DNA from 4 places in the Lachnospira hominis (ex Hitch et al. 2025) genome. Region 4 is predicted to be linked to each of the others. Evidence: predicted binding sites of a transcription regulator. Region 4 holds the regulator's gene; each other region holds the start of a gene.
The links. The regulator Rex, encoded in region 4, represses fermentation and respiration genes when NADH is low (regulators of the CRP and FNR family bind a similar motif). The targets are predictions, from matches to a motif close to ATTGTTAANTANTTAACAAT.
Positions count from the first base shown of each region.

Region 1: a site for Rex is predicted at 3,935-3,954, ahead of WMO38_RS02170 (phosphoketolase family protein). Genes of this name have one in related genera too.
Region 2: a site for Rex is predicted at 2,336-2,355, ahead of pflB (formate C-acetyltransferase). Genes of this name have one in related genera too.
Region 3: a site for Rex is predicted at 2,439-2,458, ahead of adhE (bifunctional acetaldehyde-CoA/alcohol dehydrogenase). Genes of this name have one in related genera too.

Region 1 is NZ_JBBMES010000002.1:70,906-77,399, reverse strand. It holds gene WMO38_RS02180 (GHKL domain-containing protein) at 1-137, opposite strand, end outside; gene WMO38_RS02175 (AraC family transcriptional regulator) at 335-1,384, shown strand; gene WMO38_RS02170 (phosphoketolase family protein) at 1,512-3,887, opposite strand; gene fucO (lactaldehyde reductase) at 4,216-5,364, shown strand; gene WMO38_RS02160 (NAD(P)/FAD-dependent oxidoreductase) at 5,609-6,494, opposite strand, start outside.
Region 2 is NZ_JBBMES010000003.1:51,196-57,689, forward strand. It holds gene WMO38_RS03830 (sodium:solute symporter family protein) at 1-488, opposite strand, end outside; gene WMO38_RS03835 (Y-family DNA polymerase) at 702-1,982, shown strand; gene WMO38_RS03840 (hypothetical protein) at 1,972-2,166, shown strand; gene pflB (formate C-acetyltransferase) at 2,516-4,768, shown strand; gene WMO38_RS03850 (hypothetical protein) at 5,394-5,660, shown strand; gene WMO38_RS03855 (MarR family winged helix-turn-helix transcriptional regulator) at 6,051-6,473, shown strand; gene WMO38_RS03860 (aldo/keto reductase) at 6,476-6,494, shown strand, end outside.
Region 3 is NZ_JBBMES010000004.1:112,051-118,544, reverse strand. It holds gene adhE (bifunctional acetaldehyde-CoA/alcohol dehydrogenase) at 1-2,291, opposite strand, end outside; gene WMO38_RS05610 (AI-2E family transporter) at 2,641-3,879, shown strand; gene WMO38_RS05605 (GNAT family N-acetyltransferase) at 3,905-5,125, shown strand; gene ylxM (YlxM family DNA-binding protein) at 5,234-5,584, shown strand; gene ffh (signal recognition particle protein) at 5,623-6,494, shown strand, end outside.
Region 4 is NZ_JBBMES010000001.1:176,281-182,774, reverse strand. It holds gene alr (alanine racemase) at 1-579, opposite strand, end outside; gene WMO38_RS00795 (NAD(P)H-hydrate dehydratase) at 609-2,174, opposite strand; gene WMO38_RS00790 (hypothetical protein) at 2,181-2,789, opposite strand; gene WMO38_RS00785 (redox-sensing transcriptional repressor Rex) at 2,796-3,464, opposite strand; gene WMO38_RS00780 (homocysteine S-methyltransferase family protein) at 3,525-6,005, opposite strand; gene WMO38_RS00775 (5-methyltetrahydrofolate--homocysteine methyltransferase) at 5,998-6,494, opposite strand, start outside.

The DNA of each region.
Region 1 (6,494 bases), on a different contig from region 4:
TTTTTAACAAGATGGTTGCTGCCCTCTATATATATTATTGATTTATATGCTACAGTCTGAATCTGTCCACGCTGTTTTATTACAAGCTTTTGTAAATTCATGTTTCTTTTTGAATTTTCAATCTTATATTGAATCATCACAAACTGCAATATCCATATTTATACGCTCCCGTTTATACATATTAATAAAATATGCCTTTTACTTATAAAATAATATTAACATTATTTTTGACATTTTTCTATATTTTTCTTGAATTTTTTTAACATTTTTACTTGCAATTTAAAAATATTGTGTTATATTATCAATATACATTTTATAAATTTGGTGGTTATATATGGATTTGCAGTCTCTTACAAAACAACTTATATATGATGAACACAATATCGAAACTCCCGATATCTATCAGAAGTTCGGCATTGTCTGTCCTGAATATTCATCCCGTGATATAGAAGTAAAGGAATATCCCATGCCCGACAAGGAGCATTTATTTACTCTGCTATGGGATATACCTGATAACAGCAGCCTTTATGCAACTATTCTTCCATGTGATACACCATTTACATACAGCTGTCATTTTAAACATGGCATGAGAACCCAGATGCACTCACATGAATATCTTGAATTATTTTATATTATTGACGGAGAATACCGTCAGAAGATTCTCGGCAGCGAATTCACATTCCATAAAGGCGAACTGTGCCTTATAGATAAGAACTGCCAGCATCAGGAGATTCTTGACAGCAGCAATGCAACTATTCTGTTTCTTGGCATAACTAACTTCATGTTTGACGATATTGTAAAGCATCATGTTACGACAGAACGTATTTCTTCTTTTTTAAGCACTGCATTACTTGAACAGAAAACATTACAACAATATCTTCACTTCCGTCCACATTCCGATGGAAAAGTTTTAATGGAGCAGACACTTACAAGCCTTGTTGAAGAACTAAAGCGTCATGATGAAGCCTCTCCTTTTATATGTCAGGGACTTCTCATAAGAATTTTTCACATTCTTAGTACCAAATATGAATTTTCTCTGTCAAAGCAGCTCCGCAAACGTATGAATTGGATTCTTTTTGAAGAAATCACTAATTATATCAATAATAATCTTAATAATATTTCAATTATGCAGCTTTCCAATGAATTTCATTTTCAGGAAGATTACTTTAACCGGCTGCTCAAGAGCCAGACTGGTCTTACATATACGGAATATCTTCAGTCACTGCGTCTCAAAAAAGCTGAAGACATGCTGATTAACACTGACCACACAATTGACACGATTTCTCACGAAGTCGGATACCAGAACAAAGGATATTTTTATAAAATTTTCACTGACAAATATAAGATTACGCCGGCACAGTTCCGTAAGAAAAATAAGTCATAAAAAACTTTGTTGATTTAATTTTACATAAAAATGAAAATGCAGAGCCAACCATTTAGTATGCCCTGCATTTTCTATAGAATTATGTAAGAAAAGGTATCTATTATAGCAAATTTATTTAATCATATAGTTACATATCCCATTTCCAATCCCTAATTTCCGGCATATCAATACCATATTCATGGATATACTGTTTATGTTCAACAAGCTTGTCATTCATTTCCTGAACAAGATATGAACCCCTGTTGCCAAGCTGTGGAAGATACTTAACAGCATTCTTTACAAGATGGAAACGGTCAATTTCATTCTGGACACGCATATCGAATGGAGTTGTGATAGTTCCTTCTTCCTGATATCCATATACATGAATGTTTCTGTTAGTTCTTCTGTATGTAAGTTCGTGAATAAGTGTATGGTAACCATGGAATGCAAATATGATTGGTTTATCTTTTGTAAACAATGCATCATATTCTGCATCACTTAATCCATGTGGATGCTTTGACTTAGGCTCAAGCTTCATAAGGTCTACTACGTTGATAACACGAATTTTAATCTCCGGAAGTGCCTTTCTTAAAATTGTAACTGCTGCAAGAGTCTCAAGTGTAGGTGTATCACCGCAGCATGCCATAACAATATCAGGTTCCTGACCCTGGTCGTTACTTGCCCATTCCCAGATACCGATACCCTGTGTACAATGCTTTACAGCCTGCTCCATTGTGAGCCACTGCTGTCTTGGATGCTTAGATGTAACAAGTACGTTTACATAGTTACGGCTTCTGATACAATGGTCAAAACATGAAAGAAGACAGTTAGTATCAGGTGGAAGATAAAGTCTTACAACATCTGCTTTCTTATTGGCAATATGGTCAAGGAATCCCGGATCCTGATGTGTAAATCCGTTATGATCCTGCTGCCATACATTTGAACTTAATATAAGATTTAATGATGCAATAGATGCTCTCCATGGAAGCTGGTTACATACCTTCAGCCATTTTGCATGCTGTGCACACATTGAATCTACAACTCTGATAAATGCTTCATAACTTGCAAAGAATCCATGACGTCCTGTAAGAAGATACCCTTCAAGCCAGCCTTCACACATATGCTCACTGAGCATTGAATCCATTACACGTCCGTCCTGTGCAAGGAATTCATCTGTATCATATTTTTCATTATTCCAGTCACGGTTAGTAACTTCAAATACTTTTCCAAGTCTGTTTGACATAGTCTCATCAGGTCCGAATATACGGAAATTCTTGGCATCATCATTCAACTTAAATATATCTCTTACAAATCCGCCAAGTTCAATCATATCCTGTGCTTCAACGGCACCCGGCTTAGGAACGTCAATTCCATACTCACGGAAATCTGGAAGTCTCAAATCTCTTAAAAGCTTACCACCGTTAGCATGTGGATTAGAACCTATTCTTCTGTCACCTGCAGGTGCAAGTTCTTTAAGTTCAGGTATAAGCTTTCCGTTCTCATCAAAAAGTTCTTCAGGATGATAACTTTCAAGCCAGTTCTTAAGCATATCAAGATGTTCAGGCTTATCCATCATGATAGGTACCTGATGTGCCCTGAATGAGCCTTCAATCTGATTGCCATCTACTTCCTTTGGACCTGTCCAGCCCTTTGGTGTACGAAGTACAATCATAGGCCACTTAGGTCTTTCTGTATTATTATTTTCTCTTGCGTCTTTCTGGATTGCTTTAATCTCATCCATTACAGTATCAAGAGCTTCTGCCATCTTTCTATGCATTTCCATAGGATCACTACCCTCAACAAAATATGGCTTCCAGCCGCATCCGTCAAAGAAATGCTCAAGTTCTTCATGTGAAATACGTGCAAGAACTGTAGGATTGCTTATCTTATATCCATTAAGATGAAGAATAGGAAGAACTGCACCATCTGTCTTAGGATTTAAGAACTTATTACACTGCCATGATGTTGCAAGAGGACCTGTCTCTGCCTCACCATCACCAACTATACAGGCTGCAATAAGATCAGGGTTATCAAATACTGCACCAAATGAATGTGCAAGTGAATAACCAAGCTCACCACCTTCATTGATTGAACCAGGTGTCTCAGGTGCAACGTGGCTTGAAATACCGCCCGGAAACGAGAACTGCTTGCAGAGCTTTTTAAGTCCATCCATATCCTCACCGATGTTTGGATATACTTCACTGTAAGTTCCTTCAAGATATGTATTGGCTACAAAGAAATTTCCGCCATGGCCCGGACCTGAAATAAGAATCATATCCTGATCATATTTTTTAATTACTCTGTTCAAATGAACATATACAAAATTCTGTCCCGGAACTGTTCCCCAGTGACCAACAATCTTCTTTTTTACATGTTCCATAGTAAGCGGCTCACGTAAAAGTGGATTATCAAGTAAATAAAGCTGTGCTGCTCCGAGATAGTTTGCTGCACGCCAGTAAGCATCCATCTTTTTAAGGTATTCATCTGTAACAGGCTGTTTTTCAACAACATTTGTTTCTGCCATGTCGCTTTCCTCCTAAACTCATTCTTCTATAAATCTTTTTGTTTGATTTTGTTATATTTTAGACAATGATTTTATTCATTACAATACCCAAATCCTATTACTTTTTTCAAAAGTTACCTATTCCGACTTGTATTAATGTGTATAAAGCAAGTCAAAACTACAGCTTTACACAGACTTTATAATCATAATCAATTTATTACATATTTTTATCAGAAAACTTAATACAAATCTACCAAATTATTTTGACATTTTGGTACTAATTTGTTAAAATAATAGCAAAGGTATTTACATCTTGATTTTTTAAATAAAACATGGAGGAACTATTATTATGGTAAACAGAATTGTATTAAACGAAACATCTTATCATGGTGCAGGAGCTATCAACTCAATTCCTGATGAAGTAAATGTACGTGGATTTAAAAAGGCATTTGTATGTTCAGACCCTGACCTCATCAAGTTTAATGTAACAAAGAAGGTTACTGACGTTCTTGACAAAGCAGGGCTTGCCTATGAGATTTATTCAAATATCAAACCAAATCCTACAATTGAAAATGTACAGACCGGTGTTGCAGCATTCAAAGCTTCAGGTGCTGACTACATAATTGCAATCGGCGGCGGTTCATCAATGGATACAGCAAAGGCTGTCGGCATTATCATCAACAATCCTGAGTTTGCTGATGTAAGAAGCCTCGAAGGCGTTGCTCCTACTAAGAAACCATGTGTTCCTATTATAGCAGTTCCTACTACCGCAGGTACGGCAGCAGAAGTTACTATTAACTACGTTATCACAGATGTCGAAAAGAAACGTAAATTCGTATGTGTTGATACACATGATATTCCTGTAATCGCAGTTATTGACTCAGACATGATGTCAAGCATGCCAAAGGGTCTTACAGCCGCAACAGGCATGGATGCACTTACACATGCCATCGAAGGTTATACTACAAAAGCCGCATGGGAAATGACAGACATGTTCCACTTAAAAGCTATTGAGATTATATCTAACTCATTAAGAGGTGCTGTTGACAATACTCCAGAAGGACGTGAAGGCATGGCTCTCGGTCAGTATATCGCAGGTATGGGTTTCTCTAATGTAGGTCTTGGTATCGTTCATTCAATGGCTCATGCACTTGGTGCTGTATATGATACACCGCATGGCGTTGCCAATGCTATTCTTCTCCCAACAGTAATGGAATACAATGCTCCATTCACAGGCGACAAATACAAATACATCGCAAAAGCAATGGGCGTTGAAGGCGTTGAAAATATGACTCAGGAAGAATATCGTAAAGCTGCTGTTGATGCAGTTAAGAAACTTTCTTCAGATGTTGGTATTCCTGCAAATCTCAAGGAAATTGCAAAAGAAGATGATGTTCAGTTCTTATCTGAATCAGCTTATGCTGATGCATGCCGTCCTGGTAACCCAAGAGATACATCAGTTGAAGAAATTGCAGCATTATATCGCTCACTTATGTAATTTCACTAACTCCTTTCACTAAATTATGTTATTGCGGCATCTGACTGATTCATATGTAATTACGGATTTTACCTCTCTGTACGCAATAAAATTAAAATCCCACCGGACAACATTTAACTACTGCCCGGTGGGATTTTTCTATTCTTGTATATTACAGAGAACCCACATTTTTTTGATGTGGTTTTATTTTTTATGTAATTTTATTTTTTTTGCATTTATCACTTTTTAAATTTCTCACAGAAAACTAAATAAGCTTTCTTCCCATAAGGACACCCATCACAGATGCCATCATAAGACCTCTTGTCCATCCGCTTGAATCGCCAAGACAGTATAGATGTTCTACATTTGTATTCAGATTTTCATCCATTTTAACCTTATTACTGTAAAATTTCAATTCCGGAGAATACAAAAGAGTCTCTGTACTTGCAAAACCCGGAACAACATGGTCTACTGCCTGTATGAAATTAATAATATTAACCATTGCACGATATGGCATTGCTGCTGTGATATCGCCAGCAACCGCATCAGGCAGTGTCGGTTTTACATTGGACTGTGCAAGTTCCTTCTGCCATGTTCTCTTTCCGTCAAGAATATCACCATAACGCTGTACCATAATCTGACCGGCTCCAAGCATATTTGTAAGTTCTCCGACTTTTTTAGCATATTCAATCGGCTGGTTAAATGGCTCAGTAAAATTATGCGAACATAAGATTGCAAGATTTGTATTGTTAGATTTTAAATCTTTATATGAATGTCCATTTACAACTGCAAGATTGTCATCATAATTTTCCTGGCTTACAAATCCTCCCGGATTCTGACAGAATGTTCTAACTTTATTCTTAAATGGTCTTGGATATCCTATAAGTTTTGATTCATACAAAACATTGTTGACATCCTCCATAATTTCATTGCGTACTTCAACACGCACACCTATATCAACAGTTCCCGGCTTATGCATGATATCATACTTTGCACACAATTTTTCAAGCCACTCGGCACCTCTTCTTCCTGTTGCAATAATAACATCATCGCCATAAATTTCTGTTTCATCACTGACACCAACAGTCTTTTTAATACGTATGCCGACACACTTATTTTCCTCTAAAATAATATCTTCACATGTATAGCCA
Region 2 (6,494 bases), on a different contig from region 4:
ATGAGTATAATACAGACTGAATAATCAATGTTAAATGCCATTCCGAAAAGTCTTGAAAGACCATTATAAAGAGATGCTGTATAAGGAATGAGAAAAATGAATATAATTACGGATGCACCGATTTTTAACGCACTGCTTCCGAATCGTTCTCCGAAAAACTGCGGCATTGTTGCAGAATTCAGATGCTGGCTCATAATTCTTGTTCGTCGTCCGAGAACAACCCATGCCAGAAGTGAACCTATAATTGCATTGCCGATGCCTGCCCATGTTGCAGAAATGCCATATTTCCATCCGAACTGGCCAGCATATCCTACGAATACGACAGCAGAAAAATAAGAAGTTCCGTAGGCAAAAGCTGTAAGCCACGGACCAACCGAGCGGCCGCCAAGTACGAATCCGTTGACATCAGTTGCATGTTTGCGGCAGTAAAGACCGATTCCAATCATGACCGCAAAATAGATAATCAAAATTAATAGTTTCATAAAAATCCTCCTGTGTTTCTTTTGAATTTACCCCTTTAAAGTTCAACGCTTTAAACAACTAAAATTTTATCATGTTTTTATTATTTTATCAACAAAAATATGACGTTGTTTTTGCATATAAAAAATAAAAAAACAGTACATACATTCGATTTTTTGTTGTATAATATTTTTATGAAAAAAATTATGGTATATGGGAATAATATGAAAGGAAACAATGGTATGGGCAGCAGGATATATGTATGTATAGATTTAAAATCATTTTATGCATCGGTTGAGTGTGTTGAGCGTGGTCTTGATACAATGACAACTAATCTTGTTGTTGCTGACCCGGACAGAAGTGAGAAAACAATATGTCTTGCTGTGTCGCCTGCGATGAAAGCTCTTGGCGTGAAGAACAGATGCCGTGTGTTTGAGATTCCCAAAGGTATTGATTATATTATGGCACAGCCGAGAATGCAGCTTTATATTGATTATTCGGCAAAGATATATGGCATTTATCTGAAGTACATTTCAAAAGAGGATATACATGTATATTCTATAGATGAAGTTTTTATGGATGTAACAGAGTATCTTTCTTTATATGGAATGACTGCGAAAGAACTGGGCATACGTATTATGCAGGATATATTTGATACAGTGGGGATTAGGGCAACGTGCGGCATAGGTACTAATCTTTATCTTGCAAAGATTGCACTTGATATAACTGCGAAACATGCGAAAGATTTTATCGGTGAACTTGATGAGGAAAGTTATAAGAGGACGCTGTGGCATCACAGACCACTCACAGATTTCTGGAGAGTGGGGCATGGACTTGCCGGAAGACTTGCACAGGCAGGGATATATGATATGGCACAGATTGCAGAGGCAGATGAGCAGATCCTGTATGATATGATTGGCATTGATGCTGAACTTCTCATTGACCACGCATGGGGGATAGAACCGGTTACTATTGCGGATATTAAGAAATATAAGCCGAGAAGCAGCAGCATAACGAGCGGTCAGGTTCTTGCAAGGGATTATGAACATGAGGAGGGAAGGCTTATCGTCAAGGAAATGGCTGACGGAATGTGTCTTCAGCTTGTTGAGCAGGGAATGGTTACGGATTCGGTGACAATCTATATAAATTACTCAAAAGAATATAGTGCAGCTGCGGGAGTGCCACAGTCCGTGCGTGGTTCAATTATGCTTCCGTCAGCGACAAGTTCATCTAAAAAGATGCTTCCGTTTATTTCAAAGCTTTATGATGAGGTTAAGGATAAAAATATTCCTGTGCGTAAAATCAATCTTATATTTAACAGGCTGACAGATGAAGCCTACAGACAGGTTGGGCTGTTTGATGACGATATAGATGGTGACAGGGAAAATAAATTACAGCATGCAGTGCTTGATTTGAAGAAGAAGTATGGCAGAGATGCGGTATTGAAAGGCATGAATCTTGAAAAGGGTGCAACTGCAATAGAAAGAAATCATCAGATTGGGGGACACAGAAGTGGTAATTAGAAAAAGTACAGTAAATAATACAAGAAAAAAGATGCCGGTCGAAGAACGTGCCAAGCAGTTTATGCCATTTTCAGCACTGAAAGGTCTTGATGAAGCACTTCGTGAACAGGAAATTATTGCCGAAGAAAATGTAAAAACGGAGACTGTAAAAGAGGATGATATATGTCAGACTGAAGATAATTAAGTAGAGGTGCATTTTTGACAGCTTCAGTTAATTATGTGAATAATATGTGCATTTTGTACAGATAAAAGTACAAAATAACCGCATAAATTCAAGGATTGTACTAAATTCAATAATATGAAAATTACTCTTGATTTTACATTGTTAAAATGTTAGTATGCTCTTGTCAGTAATTGTTACTTATTTATCAAAGTTGTTACAAACGCATTTTTGTCACAGGAGAATATCTTAATTAAAATCAATGCATTGCATTTAGAATAAGATATTTTTTTGATTATAATAGCTGACAACATTTTTTATAATGCGGATTGTATACAGTGTACAAAATTAAAACAAGGAGGAACAAGGAACAATGGTACAGATGGATCAGTGGAACGGTTTCAAAGGTAGACTTTGGAAGGAAGAAATCAATGTAAGAGATTTCATCCAGAATAACTACAAGCCATATGACGGAGATGAAAGTTTCCTGGAAGGCCCAACAGAGGCAACAAATAAGCTTTGGGGCAGATTACAGGAGTTACAGAAGGAAGAAAGAGCTAAGGGCGGCGTACTTGACATGGAAACAGAGGTAGTTGCAGGCCTTACAGCTTACGGTCCTGGATATATAGATGAGTCTATGAAAGACCTTGAACAGATTGTAGGTCTTCAGACAGATAAGCCATTAAAGAGAGCATTTATGCCTTATGGTGGTATTAAGATGGCAGAGGAATCATGCAAGAACTATGGTTACGAGCCAAATCCTGAATTACACAAGATTTTTACAGAATATCATAAGACACATAACCAGGGTGTTTTCGATGCTTACACACCAGAGATGAGAAAGGCTCGTCACAGCCACATCATCACAGGTCTTCCAGATACTTATGGTCGTGGTCGTATCGTAGGTGACTACAGAAGAGTTGCTCTTTATGGTATCGATTTCCTTATGGAAGAGAAGAAGAAAGATCATGCTAACTGCGGATGCGGTACAATGACAGATGACGTTATTCGTTTAAGAGAAGAGATTTCTGATCAGTACAAGGCACTTGCAGGTATGAAGAAGATGGCAGAAAGCTATGGCTATGATATTTCTAAGCCAGCTACAAATGCAAAGGAAGCTTGCCAGTGGTTATACTTTGGTTACCTTGCAGCTATCAAGACTCAGAATGGTGCAGCTATGTCAGTTGGACGTGTTTCTACATTCCTTGATATCTATATTCAGAGAGATCTTGATAACGGCGTTATCACAGAGAAAGAAGCTCAGGAACTTATCGACCATATGGTTATGAAGTTCAGAATGGTTAAATTCGCAAGAATTACATCATACAACGAATTATTCTCAGGTGATCCAACATGGGCTACACTTGAAGTAGGTGGTACAGGTATCGACGGACGTTCAATGGTTACAAAGAACGACTACAGATTCCTTCATACACTTGAAAACATGGGACCTTCGCCAGAACCAAACCTTACAGTTCTTTACTCATCAAGACTTCCTGAGAACTTCAAGAAGTATGCAGCAAAGATTTCTGTTGATACATCTTCAATCCAGTATGAGAATGATGATGTTATGAAGGTTACATGGGGCGATGACTATTCAATCTGCTGCTGTGTATCTGCTACACAGACAGGTAAGGAAATGCAGTTCTTCGGAGCTAGAGCAAACCTTGCTAAGTGCTTACTTTACGCTATCAATGGTGGTGTTGATGTTAAGAACAGAGAACAGGTTGGTCCTGCTTACAAGCCTATCACATCTGAATATCTTGAGTATGATGAAGTTGTTGAAAAGTTTGACGCTATGATGGATTGGTTAGCTGACCTTTATGTTAATACACTTAACCTTATCCAGTATATGCATGATAAGTATTACTATGAAGCAGCTGAGATGGCTCTTATCGATACAGATGTTAAGAGAACATTCGCTACAGGTATTGCCGGATTCTCACATGTTGTTGACTCACTTTCAGCTATTAAGTATGCAAAGGTTAAGACAGTACGTGACGAAACAGGTATTGTTGTAGATTACAAGATTGAGGGAGATTTCCCTAAGTATGGTAATGATGATGACAGAGCTGATGATATCGCTGTATGGCTTCTTAAGACATTCCTTGAGAAGATTAAGAAGAGACATACTTACAGAGATTCAGAGCCTACAACATCAATCCTTACAATTACTTCAAACGTAGTTTACGGTAAATATACAGGAGCTATGCCAGATGGTCGTCCAGCAGGCACACCACTTTCTCCTGGTGCTAACCCAAGCTACGGTGCAGAGCAGAATGGTCTTCTTGCATCTCTTAACTCACTTACAAAGCTTCCATACGAATGGGCACTTGATGGTATTTCAAATACACAGACAATGAACCCAGACGCATTAGGACACAACGAAGATGAAAGAGTTGCTAACCTTGTAAACGTTATGGATGGTTACTTCGATCAGGGTGCTCATCACCTTAACGTAAACGTATTCGGTAAGGATAAGCTTATCGATGCTATGGAACATCCTGAAAAACCTGAATATGCTAACTTCACAATCCGTGTATCAGGTTACGCTGTTAAGTTCATCGACCTTACAAAGGAACAGCAGATGGATGTTATCAGCAGAACATTCCATGACAGAATGTAATCATACGAATAGTATAATTGCTTGAAATTAGAATGCAGTATTTAAGCGGTTTGGCAAAAAATGTATATACTAATACTTAATGTAAATTGGTGTAAACTAGTACAGTTTGGTTTTTTATCTGAACCAAAACTGAACCAAACTGCTTAAAAAACTGAACCAGATAAAAGTGGCTTTAAGTTGCTTGTTTACTGGTGATAAGTTACATTAAGTTATAACAAAAAATGAAAAAGCCACCTGTATTCAAAAAATGCAGTACAATCTGAGATGATTGTACTGCATTTTTGAGTTTATGTGAGCAATGAGCCAAAATCTGTGCATGCATGAGAATTTGACGACTGTGAAATGATTTATTTTTATGGATAATAAACCACAAAGGGTGTCAAAGTCCTTATCCTCAGAAGGCAAAAGAGGAGATTATGCTGATTAATAATTAGTGTATCGTGAACGCATATGCGACTAGACGGTAGTTCCAAGTATGCGGGCGTAATGGGGATTCATAGGAATCACGCATACATACATCTTTGTATATATTTCCCAGATATATATTAAGATAAGAGTTCTAATTCATAGGTACTTCTTACATATAAGAAAGGCAAAATATGTATGGCTCCGTAAGGAAAACATCATGGAGATTCATGGTGGAAAGACAATGCTTACCTTCCTTGATTCCAACAAGGATTATAAGCTCTACGATGAGCAGAATCGTGTGGTGACAACCCAGAAAGGAACCGAGCTTTATACTCACTATGACAAGGTGGAGTCATCTGTCAGGGAGTGTTACGAGAAAGTGCAGAAAGCACTTGCCGTAGGAGTTCCGAAAGCAACGATTCTTACTTACTTCTATCCGGAGGTTACTGTGGAGAAGATGAGTTCATATCGGAAGAAGAAGTAAATGTTATCGCATAGGCACAGGAAATGTGGTATACTGTGCCTATGTAAAAAAGAATGTGTTTTACAAATCGGGATTTGACGATTTGGTGAATCCCGATAGATTAATTTTATGTGGAACATAAACGTTGAAGTTGCAGAATTGTTAACTTTATATTTTATGAGCTAAGGATGGTTGTGAGGATATGCATCGTTTGCATCGTCTTTTGTTCTATTAATTTGAGCCCTTAATCAGCAGAATGATGTTGATTAAGGGCTTATAATGATTTTAAGAACTAAATGACAGATATTAAGCTGACTAGTTGAACGAATAACTTATTCATGTATTGATATTGACAATAGTACGAAAACGTATTATTATAAAATACGAAATCGTATTATAAGGGAGCGGGTTATGAATTCAAGAAGTTTTTTCTATGATTTTGGGAGAGCACTTTATCATGTTGATTCGTTTTATGATGAATTTGCAAAGCAAAGCAATGTTTCTTCTGCATTATTATGGGTTTTGTATGCATTGAATGATGGAAATTCACACACACAGATTGAAATCAGTAATGATTGGGAATTGCCAAAAACAACTGTTAATACGGTGATTAAAGAGATTCAGAAGAATGGCTATGTTGATCTTATTCCAATCAAAGGGAAAAGGCGCGAGATGTCGATTGTCCTTACAGAGAACGGGAAGAAGTATGCAGATAGGGTTCTTGCTGATCTTTATAAAAAAGAGGCGGAAGTATATAAAGCTTTTAGCTCAGATGAATATGCAATAGTGGCTGTATTGGAAAAGATAGCGAAAAAATTGAAGGGAGTTGAATAAGAGTGGAATATGTGAATTTAG
Region 3 (6,494 bases), on a different contig from region 4:
ACTTCTGCAGCATTGAATCTCATTATATCAGTGATGAGGAGTGCGTTTGCAATACCATGAGGAAGGTGGTGGTATGCACCGAGCTTGTGAGCCATAGAGTGGCATACTCCAAGAAATGCATTTGCAAATGCCATTCCGGCCATGGTTGAAGCTGTAGCCATCTGTTCACGGGCTTTTGCGTCGTGCGGACCATTTTCATATGCGGCAGGAAGATATTCAAATATATTTTTCATAGCTTTTAAAGCAAGACCGTCTGTGTAGTCTGTTGCCATAATAGATGCATATGCTTCGAGAGCATGAGTGAGTGCGTCTATGCCAGAAGCAGAAGTAAGACCTTTTGGCTGGTTCATCATCATATCAGCATCAACAATTGCCATTTTTGGAAGAAGCTCATAATCAGCGAGAGGATATTTTATTCCGCTTTCTTCGTCTGTGATAACAGCGAAAGGAGTAACTTCAGAACCTGTTCCTGATGAAGTAGGAATGGCAATGAAGTAAGCTTTTTCTCCCATTTTAGGGAATGTGTATATACGTTTTCTTATATCCATAAAACGCATAGCCATATCCATGAAATCAACTTCAGGATGTTCATACATAACCCACATTATCTTGCCGGCATCCATTGCTGAACCGCCGCCTACAGCGATTATGCAGTCTGGTTCAAAGAGCTTCATGGCTTTTGCACCTTCCTTTGCACATGCAAGTGTAGGGTCAGGAGCAACATCGTAAAATACTGTGTATACAATACCGAGTTCATCAAGTTTGTCGGTTATGCATTTTGTGTAGCCATTTTTGTAGAGGAACTGATCTGTTACTATGAATGCTTTCTTTTTGCCAAGAACTGTCTTTAATTCATTGAGTGCAACAGGAAGGCAGCCCTTTTTAAAATATACTTTTTCAGGTGCTCTGAACCACAACATGTTTTCTCTCCTTTCAGCAACGGTTTTAATATTAAGAAGGTGTTTGACACCGACATTTTCGGAAACTGAATTGCCGCCCCATGAGCCACAGCCGAGTGTAAGTGAAGGCGTCAGCTTGAAATTGTATAAGTCACCGATGCCGCCCTGAGAAGAAGGGGTGTTGATAAGAATACGGCATGTTTTCATAGTTTCTTCAAATATATCAAGTTTTTCTTTTTCTGTTTCTGAATTAATATAAATAGAAGAAGTGTGTCCGTATCCGCCGTCTGCGATAAGATGTGAAGCTTTATCTATTGCATCGTTGAAATCGTCTGATTTGTACATTGCAAGAACAGGTGAAAGCTTTTCGTGTGCAAATTCTTCAGACAAGTCGACAGAAGCAACCTCTCCGATGAGAATTTTGGTCTCACGTGATACATCAACTCCGGCGAGTTTTGCAATGGTATATGCACTCTGACCTACAATCTTTGCGTTGAGAGAGCCATTGATAAGGATAGTTTTTCTGACTTTGTCAAGCTCGGTCTTTGTAAGAAAATGGCAGCCTCTTGCAATAAATTCATCTTTTACGGCTTTGTAAACTTTTTTGTCAACAATAACAGACTGCTCAGAAGCACAAATCATACCATTGTCAAATGTTTTTGAGTGGATGATTGAATTGACTGCAAGAACAACATCGGCTGTTTCGTCAATAATGGCAGGAGTGTTGCCGGCACCTACACCGAGTGCGGGTTTTCCTGATGAATATGCAGCTTTAACCATTCCAGGACCGCCTGTTGCAAGAATTATATCAGCCTCTTTCATAAGTGTGTCTGTAAGTTCGAGAGACGGAATATCAATCCAACCTATAATGCCCTTTGGAGCACCAGCTTTTACTGCAGCGTCAAGAACAACTTTTGCAGCTGCAATTGTTGATTTTTTAGCTCTTGGATGAGGGCTTATTATTATTGCATTTCTTGTCTTTAAACATATTAAAGACTTGAAAATAGCAGTGGAAGTAGGGTTGGTCGTAGGAATTACTGCGGCTACAACACCAATTGGTTCAGCAATCTTTTTTGTTCCATAAGCTGAGTCCTCTTCGATGACGCCACATGTCTTTGTGTCACGATAAGCATTGTAAATATACTCAGAAGCATAATGGTTTTTGATTACTTTGTCCTCTATAATTCCCATTCCTGTTTCCTCAACTGCCATTTTGGCAAGTGGGATTCTGGCCTGGTTTGCAGCAATAGCTGCCGCTGTAAATATTTTATCAACTTGTTCCTGTGTGTAAGTTGAAAAAATCTGCTGTGCTCTACGCACTTCATTGATTTTCTTTTCAAGTGCGTCTACTGTGTCAACAATTTCTGTACCCGACATAATTTTTTCTGACATACAAAATCCTCCTTGTTTTTGCGGAGCAAAAATCCTAATGTGCATCTTTGATGCACTATATCCTCATGGCGAGGAGAGGATTTATCCTCCTTGTTATTGTTCCTTTTCTCATAATTGCAGCAGAGCTAATATTTTCTGCCATAAAAGATTGTTATTATTTTAACAAAGTTAATATAACACTATATTTTTTTTGTGTCAATATGCATATTATTAACATTGCTTGATATTTTTTTAAAAAATTTTTAAAATTCCATTGCGTGATACTATGTTATGTTGTATCATTAATATAGTTTTAGAAATAGTGGGGGATGAATTGACTATTTATAGAATATGTGAGGAATTATTTAATATGAAAGATACGTTTAAAAAGTATTTATATCTTGCCGGAAGCTTGTTTCTTGCATTTGCTTTGTCTATTGTGCTGTTTTTTGTTTTATATAAGATAGATGCGATAAAGAGTGTTATCGGGCATATTGTAAAAACTATGATGCCATTTATAATTGGTGCAGTATTGGCATATATAATTTGTCCTTTGTGTAATAAGCTTGAAGTTTTGTTTGATAAATTATTTTCAAAGATGAAGAACGAACAGACTAAGGAAAAAATATCAAGGACATTAAGTGTATTTGCAGGAATGATTATTGCGGTTATTGCAATTTATCTTGTACTTATGATTGTTATTCCACAGCTGATTGACAGTGTTGTAAGACTCGTTCAGATTCTGCCATCAAGTGCAGATAAGCTTATAGGATGGCTTAATCATTCGCTTAGCTCTAATGAACAATTGCTTCAATATTCGCAACAGGTGATTGATAAGGCATATACGATGCTTGAGGACTGGCTTTCAAACGGACTTCTTGATTCTGTTGAGAAAGTGGCAACCGGGATTTCGTCAGGTGTAATTAATCTGCTCGGTGTGCTTCTTAATATATTTATAGGTTTTATAGTTGCTGTATATCTGCTGCTTTCAAGAAAAAAATTTGCACGGCAGGCAGAACTTATCGTGTATAGTATATTAAAAAAAGAAAAGGCTGACACTGTAATGGAAGAGGCAAGATATTGTGACCGCGTTTTCGGTGGGTTTATCAATGGAAAGATTCTTGATGCAGTAGTGGTTTCACTTATTTGTTATGCCGGCATGATGATTTTCAGATGGATTAATCCGGGAAAAGTCATGATGAGTGAAACACTTGTTGCTGTAATAGTTGGGATTTTTAATGTAATACCATTTTTTGGATGGTATATCGGGTTGTTTTTATCAGCACTTCTCATACTTATGGTTAATCCCATGCAGTGCATTTTCTTTGTGATTTTTGACTTTATATTACAGCAGATAGATGGTAATATTTTAGGTCCTAAGATTATAGGTGATACAACAGGAATTTCAAGTATATGGGTGCTTTTTTCCATATTCCTGTTTGGAGATATATGGGGATTTGCAGGTATGCTTCTTGGAGTTCCGATGTTTGCCATTATGTATCACTGGATTAAAAAGCTGGTATTTAAGGGGCTTGATAAGAATGAACAGACACAGATGAGTGTTGATTATGAGAATGATTTTCCAAAAAAGAAAAAGACTCATCAATAATATAAGGAGTTATGATACATATTTTATGAAACATTTAAAAAATAATATTAAAGATTACACAATACGTTCGCTTACAACAAAAGATTTAGATGCATATAATGCACTTTTAAGATATGCATTTCAGGTTACAGAACAGGAACTTACCGAAGTTGGCTGGGAAAATGACGAGATTAAGCAGTCAAAGTTTCCTGTTTTGCAGAGAGCTGATGTTGTGGGGTGTTTTGATAATGATTCGTTAATATCACAATTTGCTGTATATCCGCTTGATATGAATATTTATCATCAGTTATATCATGTCGGCTTTATAACGAGTGTATGTACATATCCAGAGTATTCAGGACAGGGTATTATGGCTACGCTTATGCACAAGAGCCTGAGCCATATGAGAAAAAGAGGTCAGTCAATGGCACTTTTATATCCTTATTCTATACCATTGTATCGTAAGTTTGGATGGGAGATTATTTCTAATAAGATTTCTTATATAATAAAGAATAATCAGATACCAAAGATTGATGATATTCCCGGATATGTACGTCGTGTCACATGGGAAAATACGGATTTTATTAATCTTCACCAGCAGTTTGCGGCAAAAACACACGGATGCCTTTACCGTAACAGCCTTGCATGGGAGGAATACTGGCGATGGGATGAGGATGATACAGTTGTAGCTGTTTATTATAATAGTCATAAAAAGCCACAGGGATATATGGTTTATCTTATAAAAGAAAATGTTATGTACATAAAAGAGATGATTTTCTTAAACAGGGAAGCACAGAATGGTCTCTGGCGTTTTATACGTGCACATCAGTCCATGATAAATGAAGTAAAAGGCAATACATATTATAATGAACCGATTGCTTTTGAGATGGCTGATGGCAATATTAAAGAATCAATACGTCCGTACATAATGGGAAGAATTATAGATATTGATAAGTTTCTTCTCCAGTACAGTTGTAAACCGTCGGAAAAAGATGTTTGCATAGAACTTGATATCCATGATGATTTTTTGTCATGGAATAATAAGAGTATTAATGTATTGTTTAGCAAAGGAAGATGTTTTATAACCGAGCAGAAAGCAGAATATCATATAAAACTTGACATTGCATCGCTTACAACACTTCTTATAGGATATAAATCCGCAATGCAGCTATGGAAACTTGAAAGGATAGATGCACCGAGGGCTGCTGTTGAGACACTCGATAATGTTTTAATGCATGAAATACCATATATTTCAGATTATATTTAAATTTTATGCTGTAAATTTTTTTAATTTTGTCAAGTAAAAATACTTGACACGCATGCCTGGTTATGATATTATTCTCAAGGTTTCAAATTTTATGAGAGTGGTGCTGCTATGGAAAAGTTTGTAGAACAGACGCTTTTATATGATTTTTATGGTGAGCTTCTTAATGAACACCAGAGAGGAATTTATCAGGATATTGTTTTTGATGATTTGTCATTAAGCGAGGTTGCTGATGAGTATGGTATCTCAAGGCAGGGAGTTCATGATTTAATCAAGCGTGTTAATAATACACTGAATGGTTATGAAGAAAAGCTGCATCTTGTATCTAAGTTTATAGAGACAAAAGAAAAGGTGCATGAGATTGAACAGTTATCAGATGAGTTTATTAAAAGTAATAATGGCAGTCTTGATAACATAAGGAGTATACAGCTTATCGCAAAAGATATACTCGATAATTTTTGATATTCGTTTAAGTCTTAATCAGACAGAAGTGAGGATTTATGGCATTTGACAGCTTATCAGATAAACTTCAGAATATATTTAAAAATCTTCGCGGTAAAGGCCGTCTGTCTGAAGCTGATGTAAAAGCAGCTCTGAAAGAAGTAAAGATGGCTTTGCTTGAAGCTGATGTAAACTTTAAAGTTGTAAAGCAGTTTGTCAAGTCGGTTGAAGAGCGTGCCATAGGTCAGGATGTTATGCAGAGTCTTACACCCGGACAGATGGTAATTAAGATTGTTAATGAAGAAATGGTTGCGCTCATGGGTTCCGAGACAACACAGATAGCGTTGAAACCGGGTAATGAGATAACTGTCATAATGATGGCGGGTCTTCAGGGTGCAGGTAAAACAACAACGACAGCCAAACTTGCAGGTAAGTTTAAAGCAAAAGGGAAAAAGCCTCTTCTTGCAGCCTGCGATGTTTACAGACCGGCTGCTGTTGAACAGTTAAAAATCAACGGAGAAAAGCAGGGCGTTGAAGTGTTTTCAATGGGAACAGGCAACAATCCGGTTGATATAGCCAAAGCGGCAGTTTCACATGCTAAGAATAACAATTTTAATATTGTTATTTTAGATACAGCTGGTCGTCTTCATATAGATGAGGATATGATGACTGAGCTTATAAAAATAAAAGAAGAAGTTAAAGTTGACCAGACAATACTTGTTGTAGATTCAATGACAGGTCAGGATGCGGTTAATGTTGCTTCTTCATTCAACGAAAAGGTTGGAATTGATGGCGTCATCCTCACAAAGCTTGATGGTGATACCAGAGGTGGTGCAGCACTTTCAATTAAGGCTGTCACAGGAAAGCCTATCCTTTATGTTGGTATGGGTGAAAAACTTTCAGATCTTGAACAGTTTTACCCGGACAGAAT
Region 4 (6,494 bases):
ATCTTCAAGTTTTTTTATAAAACCATTAAACTTCTCATACTGTCTGTTTGCTGATGTTTTATCAGTCTCATCCGAAGCTGCAAAATGAGTAAAAATACCTCTTACATTAAGATTAGGAAGCTGCTTGATTTTCTTTACAAGCATAACACCGCTCTCATCAGGTTCCATTCCTATTCTTCTCATTCCTGTATCTACTTTAATATGGCATATTGCTGTCTTTCCTGTCTTTTTTGCCGCCTCGCTTAATTCCTCGGCTGTCTCATAATCAAAAACTGTAGCTGCAACTTCATTTTCAACCAGAGTTTCATATTCATCTGTATTTACAAAGCCAAGTATTAATATAGGTTTATCTATTCCATTTTCTCTTAAATTAACTGCTTCATCAAGAGTTGCAACAGCATACCCGAAGACTTTTGAATACACTGCTTTTGCAACTGCAACGTCTCCATGCCCGTATCCGTCTGCCTTGACTACTGCAAGTGACTTTGTGCCGGCAGGCGTAAGTGCCATAAGTGCCTCTACATTGGATTCTATGTTTCCGAGTTCAACATCTGCATATACTCTGTAATACTTTCCCATTTTAACTCTGTTCCCCGATTCCTTATTTTTTAATTATAATCTGTATTATTTTGTGTAAAAACTGTGCTTAACGACTCTGCAATATCCCATGCTTTCATTGAAAATGTGCCTTGATTTTTCCGGCACATATCACCGGCACAGCCATGTATATATACAGCCAGTGCTGCTGCAAAACACTCATCATCAAATCCTGCACACATCATGCCGGCAATAACTCCCGTAAGCACATCTCCGGAACCGCCTGTTGCCATTCCGCAATTTCCGGAAGTATTGATATATATGTCATCATGGTCACAAACCACTGTTGCTGCATCTTTTAATACGCATATAACACCATGTTCTTTTGAATAACATGATGCCGTCTCCACAGGATTTCCCTTTATCTGTCCTATGCTTTTTCCTGTAAGCCGTGACATTTCTCCAACATGCGGTGTCATAATCACTTTGCCTTTGTATCTGCTTATATATTCATAATATTCTTCATTTTCTGAGATGATATTCAAAGCATCCGCATCAAGTATTAATGTTGCATCCGAACCTGATTGTAAAATGCATTTTACAATCTCTTCTGACTGTCCTGAAACCGATAAGCCCGGGCCTGCAATAATGCAGTCAGCCCATGTACACCATTTTGTAAGTTCATCACAATTGCTGTTTTTATCATTATATGTGTCACATATTGATTCCGGCACAAGTGTAAGAAGTGCATTTTTATTATTTTCATGTGTAAAAACCCTCACAAGCCCGCAGCCGCTTCTGTATGCAGACTGTGCTGACATAAACGCCGCACCGCCCATACTCCTGCTTCCCGCCGCTATAAGCACTTTTCCGCTCGTTCCTTTATTACCGTCTGCTTCTCTTTCGGGAATCGTCAGAATATCCTTTTTTTCAATCATTCTTGCCGGATTATTTTCTAATATTTTTTGCACATTGTCCTGACTGACTGCAAAACCTATATCAGAAACTATTACTTTTCCTGCATATTTCCTACCGGGATACAAAACCATCCCTGTCTTGTCAAATCCAAATGTAACTGTATAATCTGCTTTTACTTTCTTATTGCTTACCTGAACTATTCCCGCACTAAGCCCCGACGGAATATCAACCGCCACCTTAACTGCACTGACACGGTTAATCTCATCTATAATCTGTGCATAAACACCCGTGACATCTCTTGAAAGTCCAATTCCAAACATTGCATCTATAATAAAATCATATTCATCCAGTGGTAGTATGTTATCTTGTACTGCACATTCAAATGGAATTTCAAGATTTTTTATAATATTTTTCTGCAGCTCATACTCATCTGTTCCCGGCTCTTTTCTGCCAGCTTCATACACCAATGTTTTATAACCATGAAGATAAAGCTGACGTATGGCAGCAAGCCCGTCAGCTCCATTGTTTCCTTTTGTACAGACAACGCAGATGCTTATATCTTTTTTTCCGCTGTCTTTTTTATTGTATGCAAGTTTTTCCACAAATGATGATACAGACAATGCTGCACGCTCCATAAGAACTACAGATGGAATCCCTGTCGTTTTTATTGAATATTCATCTATTTTTTTCATTGCAGCAGAATCAAGTAAATACTTCATATACAGTTACTCCTGACCTTTTGAATTAATATCATCAAGGACTCCCATGATCTCCGGTCCAAAGATATTATGCATTCCCGAATAAAGCTGTTCGTTCATACTCTCCTTATCATGCTTTATAAGAAGATTCTTTTTGAGCTTGATTCTTGTAGCTTCAATCCATTTATCCAGCACTTCAAGATCTGCTTTGTTTTCATTAATCTTCGCATAGCACATCTTTACCGTTTCAACCAGAAGTTTTCTATTAGCTTCTGCCAGCTGTCTTGGAATCTCTTTTTCTTCATCTTCAAGTGATTCAATCTTGTCTTTTGCTTCATGTATAAGACGCTGGTTTTTATTCATACGTTTCTTACGACGAAAATCATTGCCGTCTTCTTCCATATTTTCAACGACATCCTGAATAACCTGTTCTTTTATCTTTTTTACTTCTTTTAAATCATTGGTTACCTGTCCCTGTTTTTTTAGCAGGTCATTAACCTTTTTTTCCCAATACTTTATCTCGTCAGTTTTGCTGACCTCCGGGACAAGCAGATACCATCTCTTATCTAGTGTAAGAATAGGAATATGATTAAATGATGCTGTGTCTTTTATTAAATCATATGTAATATCTGCCATGATAAATCACCCCTCCTGTATATTACGAGTTTTACCATTTTTATTTGCTATATTATATGAAAGTCTCATAAGGCTCTCTGATAAATGTACATTTTCAACTACAACATCTTCAGGCATATTAAGGTCTGTATGTGCAAAATTCCATATTGCCTTTATTCCGTCTTCAGCCACTTCTTTTGCAACTTCTCTTGCTGCCTGTCTTGGAATTGTAAGTGCAACTATCTCGATATTATTTTCTTTTATAAACCCTTTTAGTTCATCCATCATCATAATATCTAGACTGCCTATCTTTTTGCCTTTAAGCTCATGATTATTATCAAAAACACCTTTTATTATAAATCCTCTCTTTGCAAAATCACCCGAATTAACAAGTGCTGCACCGAGATTACCTGCACCGATAATAATCATATTATGAGTACGGTCAATACCAAGAATTTTAGCTATCTCATCATAAAGATACTTTACATTATATCCGTATCCCTGCTGGCCAAACCCTCCAAAATTGTTCAGATCCTGTCTTATCTGCGATGCGGTAACCTTCATCCTTGCACTGAGTTCTTTTGATGAGATTCTTTGAACACCGCTTTCAATCAATTCACCAAGATATCTATAGTATCTTGGAAGTCTCCTGATTACCGCAGATGATATTTTTTTTGTCTCTTCCATATTGCTCATCCGTACCTTCCTGTTTTTTCGTATTTTTTATTATAAACCAATGTTAAAACAATGTCAAAGTCAGCCTAATACTCTCTTGGCAATATCAACTGATTCCTTCGCATCTTTCGCATAGAAATCCGCATGAATTTCTTTTGCATATTCCGGTGTAAGGACAGCACCGCCTACCATAACTTTACAATCAAGATTATTTTCATGCAAAAGTTCGATTGTCTCTTTCATTGATACAAGTGTTGTTGTCATAAGTGCTGAAAGTCCTACAAGTTTTACATCATTTTCTTTTACCGCATCAACTACAGCCTGATAAGGAACATCTTTTCCCAGATCTATAACATCATATCCATAATTTTCAAGAAGAACTTTTACAATATTTTTTCCTATATCATGCACATCGCCTTTTACTGTCGCAATTACAATTTTTCCTTTACTCACCGGTGCCGCATCACTTTTTATCATAAATTTTCTTATAACTTCAAATGCCGCCTGTGCAACTGATGCGGACATTATCAGCTGCGGAAGGAAAAGTGTGCCTTTTTCAAATTCCTCACCGATTTTATCAAGTGCCGGTATTAAAACTTCATTGACAACTTCCATTGAGTCTGTATTTTCCAGAAGCTTAGCTGTACAGTCAGCACCTTCATTTTTAAGTCCGTTAAGAACTGCATTGTAAAGTGCAAGCTTATCACCTTCAAGTCCTGTATCATTATCAGAAGCTGATTGCTGTATGCCCTTTGCACCATCCGGCCCTGATTTTGTGTCCGTTCCTGCTGATTTATTTTCAGAAATGACAATCTTTGGTACTATCTGTTTTCCTGCATAATGCTTTATAAAATCAACTGAATTCTTATCAAATCCTGCAAGAAGCTTGTAAGCTCTTACAGCACCTGTCATCTCTTCAATATTAGGATTGATAATAGGAAGGTCAAGTCCATTTTCAAGTGCCATTGTAAGAAAAATGTGATTTACAAGCACACGGTTAGGAAGCCCGAAGGAAATGTTGGATACGCCGAGAACTGTCTTCAATCCAAGTTCTGTCTTGACACGGTGAAGTGCTTTAAGCGTCTCAACTACCCCGTCCTGCTCTGCAGATGCAGTAAGTGTAAGACAGTCAATGTATACATTTTCTTTCGGAATGCCTATTGCAAGTGCCGCATCTAGAATTTTCTTTGCAATTGCAAATCTGTCTTCCGCCTTTTTAGGAATACCATTTTTATCAAGAGTAAGTCCAACAACAGAAGCTCCGTATTTTTTTACAAGTGGAAGAACATTTTTAAGAGACTCTTCCTCACCGTTTACTGAATTGACTATCGGCTTACCGTTGTATACACGAAGTGCTGCCTCAAGCACTTCAGGAATTGTAGAATCAAGCTGAAGCGGAACATCCACTACTGACTGCAGTGACTTGACAGCTGTTATCATCATCTCACGCTCATCTATTCCCGGAAGTCCGACATTGACATCAAGAATATCAGCTCCTGCCTGAACCTGTTCAAGTGCCTGATTAAGTATGTAATCTATATCGCCTTTACGCAAAGCTTCCTGAAATATTTTCTTGCCTGTAGGATTAATTCTCTCACCGATTATTCTCGGCTGGTCTATCGGAACTACCTTTGTTGCAGAACATACTGCTGCCGGAATTACTTTTTGTGGCAGCTCATTTACAATTGCATTGCCATTTTCTTTAAGCATATCTGAAAGTTCTTTAATAAATTCCGGATTTGTACCGCAGCATCCGCCGAATACCCTGATTCCGTACTTTCTTAAATCTTTCATAAATTCAGCAAAATCTTTTGGTCCCACATTATATTCATTCGTCTGTGGGTCAGGAAGTCCTGCATTAGGCTTAACTACAACAGGAAGGTTGGTCCATTTTGTAACTTCTTCTATAACAGGTTCTAACTCTTTTGGGCCGAGTGAACAATTGACACCAATGGCATCAACACCAAGTCCTTCAAGAGTAAGTGCCATTGACGGAACCATACATCCTGTAAATGTTCTTTTATTCATCTCAAATGTCATTGTACACATTATAGGAAGGTCAGAATTTTCTTTTGCGGCAAGTACAGCAGCCTTTACATCAAGCAGGTCTGTCATTGTCTCAAATACAACAAGGTCAGCCCCCGCATTGCTTCCGGCTTTCACCACCTCTGCATACATCTCATATGCCTCTTCAAAGCTTAAAGTGCCTGTAGGCTCTAAAAGCTGGCCTATCGGACCTACATCAAGTGCTACCAGTGCCTCAGGTTTGACATTATCTCTGGCTGTAATCGCATTTTTAATTCCTGCAGTGACAAGTTCATCCACGCTGTGTCCGCATTCTTCCAGTTTGTAAGCGTTGCCGCCAAATGTATTGGCATATATTACATCTGAACCGGCATTAAGATACTGCTCATGAATAGAAACAAGAAGTTCCGGATGTGTAATATTAAGCATCTCAGGTGTTTCACCCATTTTCATGCCTGCTGCCTGAAGCATTGTTCCCATTGCTCCATCAAGAATAACATAATCTCTTTTTAATAATTCTCTAAAATCTCTAGCCATTACAACGTCCACCTTTCTGTCTGAACTGACACTTCTTATTCATACTGCATGTCTGACATCCTCTTGCCCTCTGAGGAATTGGATTTTTCGACAGTCCTATAACTGCCGTAACTGATTTTGTCGGTGTGAGCATATCTGTCGAACTGACATTAAGCCCAATCTGTTTTGGAGCATTTAATACATGAAGGAACTGTCCCTGAAGACTTATCGGCAGATCTCCGTATCCAAGTCCAAACCTGAATGTCTGGTAATATCCGGGATTTTCCTCTTTTATGATAAGTTCAGCCCGGTCACATGCCTGTTCAACTGCAACGCTGCACAGACTGTCTATCGCAACAGCCTCAGCCATGTCACGTATCTGTGCTATTCTTATAAGTCTGTCTGCATCAGCAGATATCGTAACCGCCATAAGCACAGCCTTATCGCATCCATCAAGATGTTTTTTTATAGAATTTCCTGTAAGAAACAGATTCGTATCTTTAACAAGAA